DNA from 2 places in the Cronobacter muytjensii ATCC 51329 genome. Region 1 is predicted to be linked to the other one. Evidence: riboswitches for the same ligand, from Rfam matches in the RefSeq annotation. Region 1 holds a riboswitch; the other holds the start of a gene.
The links. Region 1 has a riboswitch for thiamine pyrophosphate ahead of thiB (thiamine ABC transporter substrate binding subunit). Riboswitches for the same ligand answer to the same signal wherever they lie in the genome.
Positions count from the first base shown of each region.

Region 1 (4,211 bases):
CGTCACCGGGAAAGTCGTCTCCCACTGCATCACATCATTCAGCATCCGTTGCGGCGTCTGACAACTCAGGCGGGCCAGCCATGAGCCAGAAAGACGTTTTGTTGCACTGAAATACCGTTGGTAAAACCTGCCCGTTGCTGACGTTTTCATAAGCACCTCCGCTTTCATCGAAGAGAAGTATTGCCGTAATATAGGGAATATTAAATTGATGAGTTTCCCGCAGGAGTTCCCCTTTTATGCCTTCAGGTCGTCTGCAACAGCAATTCATCCGCCTGTGGCAATGCTGCGACGGCAAGCCCCAGGAAACCACGCTCAATGAACTGGCGGATCTGCTGAACTGTTCGCGTCGCCATATGCGGACGTTGCTGAACGCGATGCAGGCGCGCGGCTGGCTGACCTGGGACGCCGAAGCCGGGCGCGGCAAGCGTTCGCGGCTGCGTTTTCTCTATACCGGGCTCGCGCTTCAGCAGCAGCGGGCGGAAGATCTGCTGGAGCAGGACCGGATCGATCAGCTGGTGCAGATCGTTGGCGACAAATCCGCCGTGCGTCAGATGCTGCTCTCGCATCTTGGCCGTAGCTTCCGTCAGGGGCGTCATATCCTGCGCGTGCTCTACTACCGCCCGCTGCAAAACCTGCTGCCCGGCAGCGCGCTGCGCCGCTCAGAGACCCATATCGCCCGGCAAATCTTTAGCGGGCTGACGCGCATAAACGAGGAAAACGGGGAACTGGAAGCGGATATTGCTCATCACTGGCAGCGTATTTCCCCTTTTCACTGGCGTTTTTTTCTGCGCCCCGGCATTCATTTTCATCATGGCCGCGAACTCGACATGCTCGATGTCATCAGCTCGCTGCAACGCATCTGCGCCCTGCCGCTTTACGCGCATCTCCGTCAGATAGTCTCCCCTACCGCCTGGACGCTTGATATTCACCTGAGCGAGCCGGATGACTGGCTGCCGTGGCTACTCGGCAGCGTACCGGCGATGATCCTTCCACGCGAATGGCCGGATCTGCCGAAATTCGCCAGTCAGCCGGTCGGTACCGGCCCCTACGCGGTGGTACGCAATAATAGTACGCAGCTGAAAATCCACGCCTTCGACGACTATTTCGGCTACCGGGCGCTTATTGACGAAGTGAATTTTTGGGTACTGCCTGAAATCGGCGAAGAGTTAAGCTGCGCCGTTCAGCTTGAGGGTCCGACGCGTGAGCCGGAAGAAAAAGCCGTCGAAAGCCGTCTCGAAGAGGGCTGCTACTACCTGCTGTTTGATTCCCGCTCGCGCGTCGGCGCGATGCCGCAGGTACGGCGCTGGGTAAGCCATCTGTTCACGCCCGCGCGCCTGCTGCATCGCGCCGCGCCGCAATATCAGCGCATCTGGTTCCCGGCCTACGGCCTGCTGCCGCGCTGGCACCACGCGCCGCAAATTCTGGAGGCGCAAAAGCCCGCCGGGCTGGAGCGCCTGACGCTCACGTTTTATGGCGATCACATCGAGAACCGGATAATCGGCGCGCTGCTGCGCGATATTCTGGCGCAGGAACAGGTTGAGCTGGAGCTGCGTGAAGTGAGCTACGAGGAGTGGTATCAGGGAGAGATAACCAGCGATCTGTGGCTGAACAGCGCCAATTTCACGCTGCCGCTTGATTTCTCGCTGTTCGCGCAGCTGTGCGAAGTGCCGCTTATCCAGCGCTGTATCCCGCTCGACTGGCAGGGCGACGCGCAGCGCTGGCGCACCGGCGCGCTTAACCTGCCGCAGTGGTGCCAGACAATGCTGGAGCGGCAAGACATATTACCGCTTATCCACCACTGGCTGATGTTACAGGGCCAGCGCAGCATGCGCGGCGTACGGATGAATACGCTCGGCTGGTTTGATTTTAAATCCGCCTGGTTTGCGCCGCCCGAGCCGTAACCCTTTCGCAACATTACGCAAATCATTACAATGGGCCGTTCTCAACGGGGTGCCGCCGGAAAACCGACGCGCTGAGATAATACCCGTCGAACCTGATCCGGATAACGCCGGCGAAGGGATTTGAGGCTACTGCTCAAAATCCTTTGCCCCCATTTGATAAAGGTGCAAAGTGTTAAAAAAACTGCTTCCGCTGCTGGCGCTGGTCGCCGTCCCGGTTTTCGCCAAACCCGTACTGACCGTCTACACCTACGATTCCTTCTCCTCCGAATGGGGTCCTGGCCCGAAAATCAAAACCGCTTTTGAAGCCGAGTGCGGCTGTGAGCTGAAATACGTGGCGCTGGAAGATGGCGTGTCGCTGCTCAACCGCCTGCGTATGGAAGGCAAGAACAGCAAAGCTGATGTGGTGCTGGGGCTCGACAACAACCTGCTCCAGGCTGCCACCGCGACCGGGCTGTTTGCGAAAAGCGGCGTTCCGGCCGGTGACGTCAACATCCCGGGCGGCTGGAACAACGACACCTTCGTGCCGTTCGACTACGGCTGGTTCGCCTTTGTCTATGACAAAAACAAGCTGAAAAACCCGCCGAAAAGCCTGAAAGAGCTGGTGGAAAGCGATCAGAAATGGCGCGTTATTTATGAAGATCCGCGTACCAGCACGCCGGGGCTTGGCCTGCTGCTCTGGATGCAGAAAGTCTACGGCGACAAAGCGCCGGACGCCTGGCAAAAACTCGCCGCGAAAACCGTCACCGTCACGAAGGGCTGGAGCGAAGCCTATGGCCTGTTTCTGAAAGGCGAAGGCGATCTGGTACTGAGCTACACCACCTCGCCGGCTTATCACATCATTGAAGAGAAAAAAGATAACTACGCCGCCGCGAACTTCAGCGAAGGCCACTATTTGCAGGTGGAAGTCGCCGGGCGCACCGCCGCCAGCAAACAGCCGGAACTGGCGGAAAAATTCCTTAAATTTATGGTTTCACCGGGTTTCCAGAACGCGATCCCGACCGGCAACTGGATGTATCCGGTCGCGGCTGTCACGCTGCCGGAGGGCTTCAACGCGCTGACGAAACCGCACACCTCGCTGCAATTTACCTCTGAGGACGTGGCCGCGCAGCGCGCCCAATGGACGAGCGAATGGCAACGCGCCGTGAGCCGCTAACACCGGGCTGGCTCTGGCCCGGCCTCATCGCCGCCCTGCTGATGGCGGCGGTGGCGCTGGCGGCCTTCACGGCGCTCTGGACGCACGCGCCGCACACCGATGCCCGCGCCCTGCTGAACGACAGCTATCTGTGGCATGTGGTGCGCTTCTCCTTCTGGCAGGCGTTTCTCTCGGCCCTGATCTCCGTCGTGCCTGCCATTCCTCTTGCCCGCGCCCTCTATCGCCGCCGCTTTCCGGGGCGGCGAACCCTGCTGCGCCTGTGCGCCATGACGCTGATCCTGCCCGTGCTGGTGGCGATCTTCGGCCTGCTCAGCGTCTACGGGCGCAGCGGCTGGCTGGCCGCGCTCTGCGCGGCGCTTGGCATCGAATGGTCTTTTTCGCCCTACGGCCTGCAGGGCATTCTGCTGGCGCACCTCTTTTTTAATATGCCGATGGCGACCCGCCTGCTGTACCAGACCCTGACGCAGATCCCCGGCGAACAGCGCCAGCTGGCCGCCCAGCTTGGCATGCGCGGCTGGGATTTTTTCCGGCTGGTGGAGTGGCCCTGGCTGCGCCGCCAGATCCCGCCGGTGGCGGCGCTGATTTTTATGCTCTGCTTCGCAAGCTTCGCCACGGTACTGGCGCTCGGCGGCGGGCCGCAGGCCACTACCATTGAGCTCGCCATCTACCAGGCATTGAGTTACGACTATGACCCGGGACGCGCGGCGCTGCTCGCGATTCTCCAGATGGGCTGCTGCCTGTCGCTGATCCTGCTGAGCCAGCGTCTTAGTAAAGCGATCCCGGTGGGCGCGACGCTGGTGCGCGGCTGGCGCAACCCGGAAGATTCGTGGCGCAGCAAACTGACCGACGCGCTATTAATTACCGCCGCGCTGCTGCTGTTGCTGCCGCCGCTGCTGGCGGTGCTGGTGGATGGCTTACGCGGCGACATGGGGCACGCGCTGGCCGACCCGGCGCTGTGGCGCGCGCTCTGGACATCGCTGCGCATCGCGCTTTGCGCGGGCCTGCTGTGCGTCATCCTGACCATGATGCTGCTCTGGAGCACCCGCGAGCTTTACCTGCGACACCGCCGTCTCGCCGGGCAGAGCCTGGAGCTTTGCGGCGTGCTGATCCTCGCCATGCCGGGCATCGTGCTGGCGACCGGTTTTTTCCTGCTGCTG
Region 1 covers NZ_CP012268.1:3,275,319-3,279,529, forward strand. Annotated here, with positions in the region: gene sgrT (glucose uptake inhibitor SgrT) at 1-150, opposite strand, end outside; gene sgrR (HTH-type transcriptional regulator SgrR) at 237-1,901, shown strand; TPP riboswitch at 1,937-2,038, shown strand; gene thiB (thiamine ABC transporter substrate binding subunit) at 2,071-3,054, shown strand; gene thiP (thiamine/thiamine pyrophosphate ABC transporter permease ThiP) at 3,030-4,211, shown strand, end outside.

Region 2 (4,211 bases), 2.1 Mb from region 1:
TATGGCGTAACAGGGTTGATAGTGTCTGTAATCACTTTATCAGTTACATAGCTCTGTTTTACCGGTATGACTTCAACTTGTAATTTAGTTGGCGTGGCTACAGGTTGTTTAGCTGGAGTGAGGTTAACCATTTGCATTACTGGTGCTTGTTGCTGTTTAACCGGAGCGCCATAGATAGCCAGTGGTGCAGGAGCTACAACTTTAAGCGGTACAGGCATTTTGTCAGGAGTAGCTTGCGGCAGTGGCTGAGGGATAGCCATATGAGCCGGAGGAACAGGCATCTTAGACGGTGTGCCGTAGATAGCCAGCGGAGCCGGAGCTTTGTTATAGGCAGGAATTTTAGACGGTACAGGGATGCCATTCGGATCGTGTTTAACAATGGCAGGCATCGGTTGTTTGCCCGGAATAGCATCAGGTGCAGCAGTCGGAACTTTATGCGGAGCCAATACAGGATACAACACCCCATGAGCATGACCAGCCGGAGCGTAAACAGAATCAGGAGCGTTATCAGCCTGATTCATGGCGCTGTTAAAACGGCTGATATGATTCAGTTGCGCGTTAAGCTGTGAAGCATTAGCGCTTACAGTTTCGTAGCCGTATTGAGTTTGAGCGGCATTAACAGATGAAGCCGCGATAGCGCCAAGTACAGCAACAGCAACTACAGTTTTCACATTTGAAGTTTTCATTTTAACCATCACCATTAACATTATTGATTTATTGAAAGCGGTTTCGCTTGCAAGCGCCTTAAACAGGCTTTGTCTCTATTAAAGAAACGCACTTAATTTATGAAGCGAACTATCCCGTATGGAAACGATTACAATTTTGACGTAGATCACAAAAAGTATTGGTTGATGAATATTTCGTTGTATTAAAAACGAGAAGTATTGAAAAGATATTTCGAATGAAAGACAAAGCTGGATTAACGATGGTGATTTCTATTCTCAATATACTTGGTTTACTAGTACGTTATTAAAATACCTTATAAAAACGATATGCGTTTATAGCAGATAAATACATATTGGTAGTGTGATCGTCCATATGCACAGAGGTAAGATGTAGAGTTGTTAGCGCTCTGGCTTTAAAAAACCACAGTATGAGAGTGACGATAAGAGGAAGAACATTAAAAGAGAACCGATAAGGAAGGCCAAAGAAAGGTTAATAATTTTCATATACTACTTTCTTTCCCTCTTCTTCTACTAGCGGTCTGTTGTTCTTAGAGTGAAGCTTGTAGGAAACTGTAAGTTTCTTAGGTATAGGAAATGTTTTAGGGAAATACTGCTCTAATATTTAAATTTAACGTTATTGTAATGATTATATCGGTATTAAAATTGATGTTTTATAGCCTTAGCTATGTATAGCATCGCTTAACACAGCAGTTATACGGGGAGCGTTGCGCCCCTCCAGGCTCCCGCGAAAGCTAACTAAACCCCCGTCAGGGGGTTGGCTTGCTCTTCCTGAGCTAAGGCTATAGTAAATTAATTACTTCCCAATTTAATATTGGAGATTGAAGCAATGACACCCAATAAATATATATTATTAACCTGGCACGTAAAAAGAACGCAGCTAAAGCATTAGTTAAGTCTGGAACATCAAGAATATCAACATAAGTTTCTGGCAAATCTGAAAACCTTGCTTATACGGTTATGTTGTGACGTTTTTGGTCTTTAGTATTTTCTCCCTTTTACTGGCGTTGTTTGTCTTTTGCTCCTGTCTTGCGTGAAGAAGGCAATGCCGGACAGGGCCAGTAATTGGAAGCTTGCGACAATGACCACTTTCCTACGCTTTGTACACCCTAAGCGGAATACAAGCGGATGAACTCATTAAAGCGCTTGATTACGTGATGCAGCTATTTCGAGTGTGATAACTGCTGTGATAAATCGAAAAATCTTGCACCCTGCCTACGGCCCCGGTTACACTAAGAACTTACAACTTGTTTGTGTGTAACTCATTGTTTTGTAATTGATTTGACTCGGGGTGCCCTTCTGCGTGAAGGCTGAGAAATACCCGTATTACCTGATCTGGATAATGCCAGCGTAGGGAAGTCAGATGCCTGTCCGGTATCCCGTCTTCGCGCCTGGCAGGAGAGAATCATGTCTTCTGACCTGCTTTGCGGCACCCATGCCGCGCCTGTTGTCACTCAACTTTGCCGTCACGCTCCGCTGGTTCATTGCATCACTAATGATGTGGTGCAAAATTTCACGGCTAATGTCCTGCTCGCACTGGGCGCCTCGCCCGCAATGGTTGTGGATGCCGACGAAGCCGCGCAGTTCGCGGCCATCGCCGATGCCCTGCTGATTAATTTAGGTACGCTCACGCGCCCGCAGCAGCAGGGAATGCGCGCGGCTATCGACAGCGCCCGTGCGGCGGGAACGCCCTGGACGCTCGACCCGGTCGCGGTCGGCGCGCTGACGCTTCGCACGGACTTCGCGCATGAGATTCTGGCGCAAAGGCCCGCGGCTATCCGCGCGAACGCATCGGAAATCCTCGCGCTGGCCGGTGTGAGCCGTGGCGGACGCGGCGTTGATGCCACCGAGAGCGCGCATCACGCCCGTGAAGCCGCGGCTGTGCTGGCTCGTCGCAGCGGCGCCGTCGTCGCGGTGACCGGCGAGGTCGATTACATCACCGACGGCGAGCGTATGCTGGCGGTCAACGGCGGCACCACGATGCTGACGCGCGTGGTCGGCACCGGCTGCGCGCTCTCGGCGGTAGTGGCCGCCTGCTGTGCGCTGCCGGGCGATCGTCTTGAGAATGTCGCGACGGCCTGCTGGCTGATGAAGCGCGCGGGCGAACAGGCGCTTGCTGTCGCGAAGGGGCCGGGCAGTTTCGCGTCCGCATTGCTCGACAGCCTGCATGCGCAGGCGTTCGGAGGTCACCATGCAACGCATTAACGCGCTGACTATCGCTGGCACCGACCCGAGCGGCGGGGCGGGTATCCAGGCGGATCTGAAAACCTTTTCGGCACTGGGCGCTTATGGCACCTCGGTCATCACCGCGCTGGTGGCGCAGAACACGCGCGGCGTGCAGTCCGTGTACCGCATTGAGCCGTCGTTTGTCGCCGCCCAGCTCGATTCGGTGCTAAGCGACGTGCGTATCGACACCACTAAAATCGGCATGCTGGCCGAAACGGACGTGGTTGAGGCCGTGGCGGAGCGGCTCTCGCGCTACCGGGTGCGCAATATCGTGCTGGATACCGTGATGCTTGCGAAAAGCGGCGATCCGCTGCTGAGCCCGTCGGCGGTGCGTACGCTGCGTGAACGGCTGCTGCCGCAGGTGGCGATTATCACGCCAAATCTGCCGGAGGCGGCGGCGCTGCTTGATACCGCCCACGCCCGCAGCGAGGCGGAGATGCGCCAGCAGGGCGAGGCGTTACTGGCGCTCGGCTGCGGCGCGGTGCTGATGAAAGGCGGCCATCTCAATGATGCCGAAAGCCCGGACTGGCTCTTTACCCGCGACGGCGCCACGCGCTTTACTGCGCCGCGCGTGGCGACGAAAAACACGCACGGCACCGGCTGTACGCTCTCCAGCGCGCTGGCGGCGCTGTACCCACGCCACTATGACTGGGTCCAAACCGTGACGGCGGCGAAAGCGTGGCTGACAAAAGCGCTGCAACAGGCGGATAGTCTGGAAGTAGGGGAGGGGATCGGGCCTGTCCATCATTTTCATGCATGGTGGTGAACCGTGCCAGCAGAATAAACTGAAAATGCGCTCAGGTCTGGCAATCTGTGCTATTCAGTACCAGGCTTAGACTGCCCGGTTAGCGGGTGGGTAAGGATCTTTTCGTCCGGCGGGCGTCGTCCGCCGACAATTACGGGAGCGTATGATGACTGATATTGCGCAGTTGCTCGGCAACGATGCCGATAGCCTGTTACAGCACCGCTGTACGACCATTTCCTCCGACCAGCTTTATCTGCCAGGGCCGGATTATGTCGATCGCGTAATGATCGATAACAACCGGCCTCCGGCGGTGTTGCGAAATATGCAGACTCTCTATAACACCGGGCGCCTCGCGGGCACCGGCTATCTTTCTATTTTGCCGGTGGATCAGGGCGTCGAGCATTCGGCGGGCGCGTCGTTCGCAGCTAACCCGATGTATTTCGACCCGAAAAACATCGTCGAGCTGGCCATTGAAGCGGGCTGCAACTGCGTGGCCTCAACCTATGGCGTGCTGGCGTCGGTGTCGCGTCGCTACGCGCACCGTATTCCTTTCCTGG
Region 2 covers NZ_CP012268.1:1,134,365-1,138,575, forward strand. Annotated here, with positions in the region: gene AFK63_RS21150 (hypothetical protein) at 1-707, opposite strand, end outside; TPP riboswitch at 1,961-2,057, shown strand; gene thiM (hydroxyethylthiazole kinase) at 2,091-2,888, shown strand; gene thiD (bifunctional hydroxymethylpyrimidine kinase/phosphomethylpyrimidine kinase) at 2,875-3,675, shown strand; gene fbaB (class I fructose-bisphosphate aldolase) at 3,821-4,211, shown strand, end outside.
Region 2: another riboswitch for thiamine pyrophosphate. It lies ahead of thiM (hydroxyethylthiazole kinase); the one in region 1 lies ahead of thiB (thiamine ABC transporter substrate binding subunit).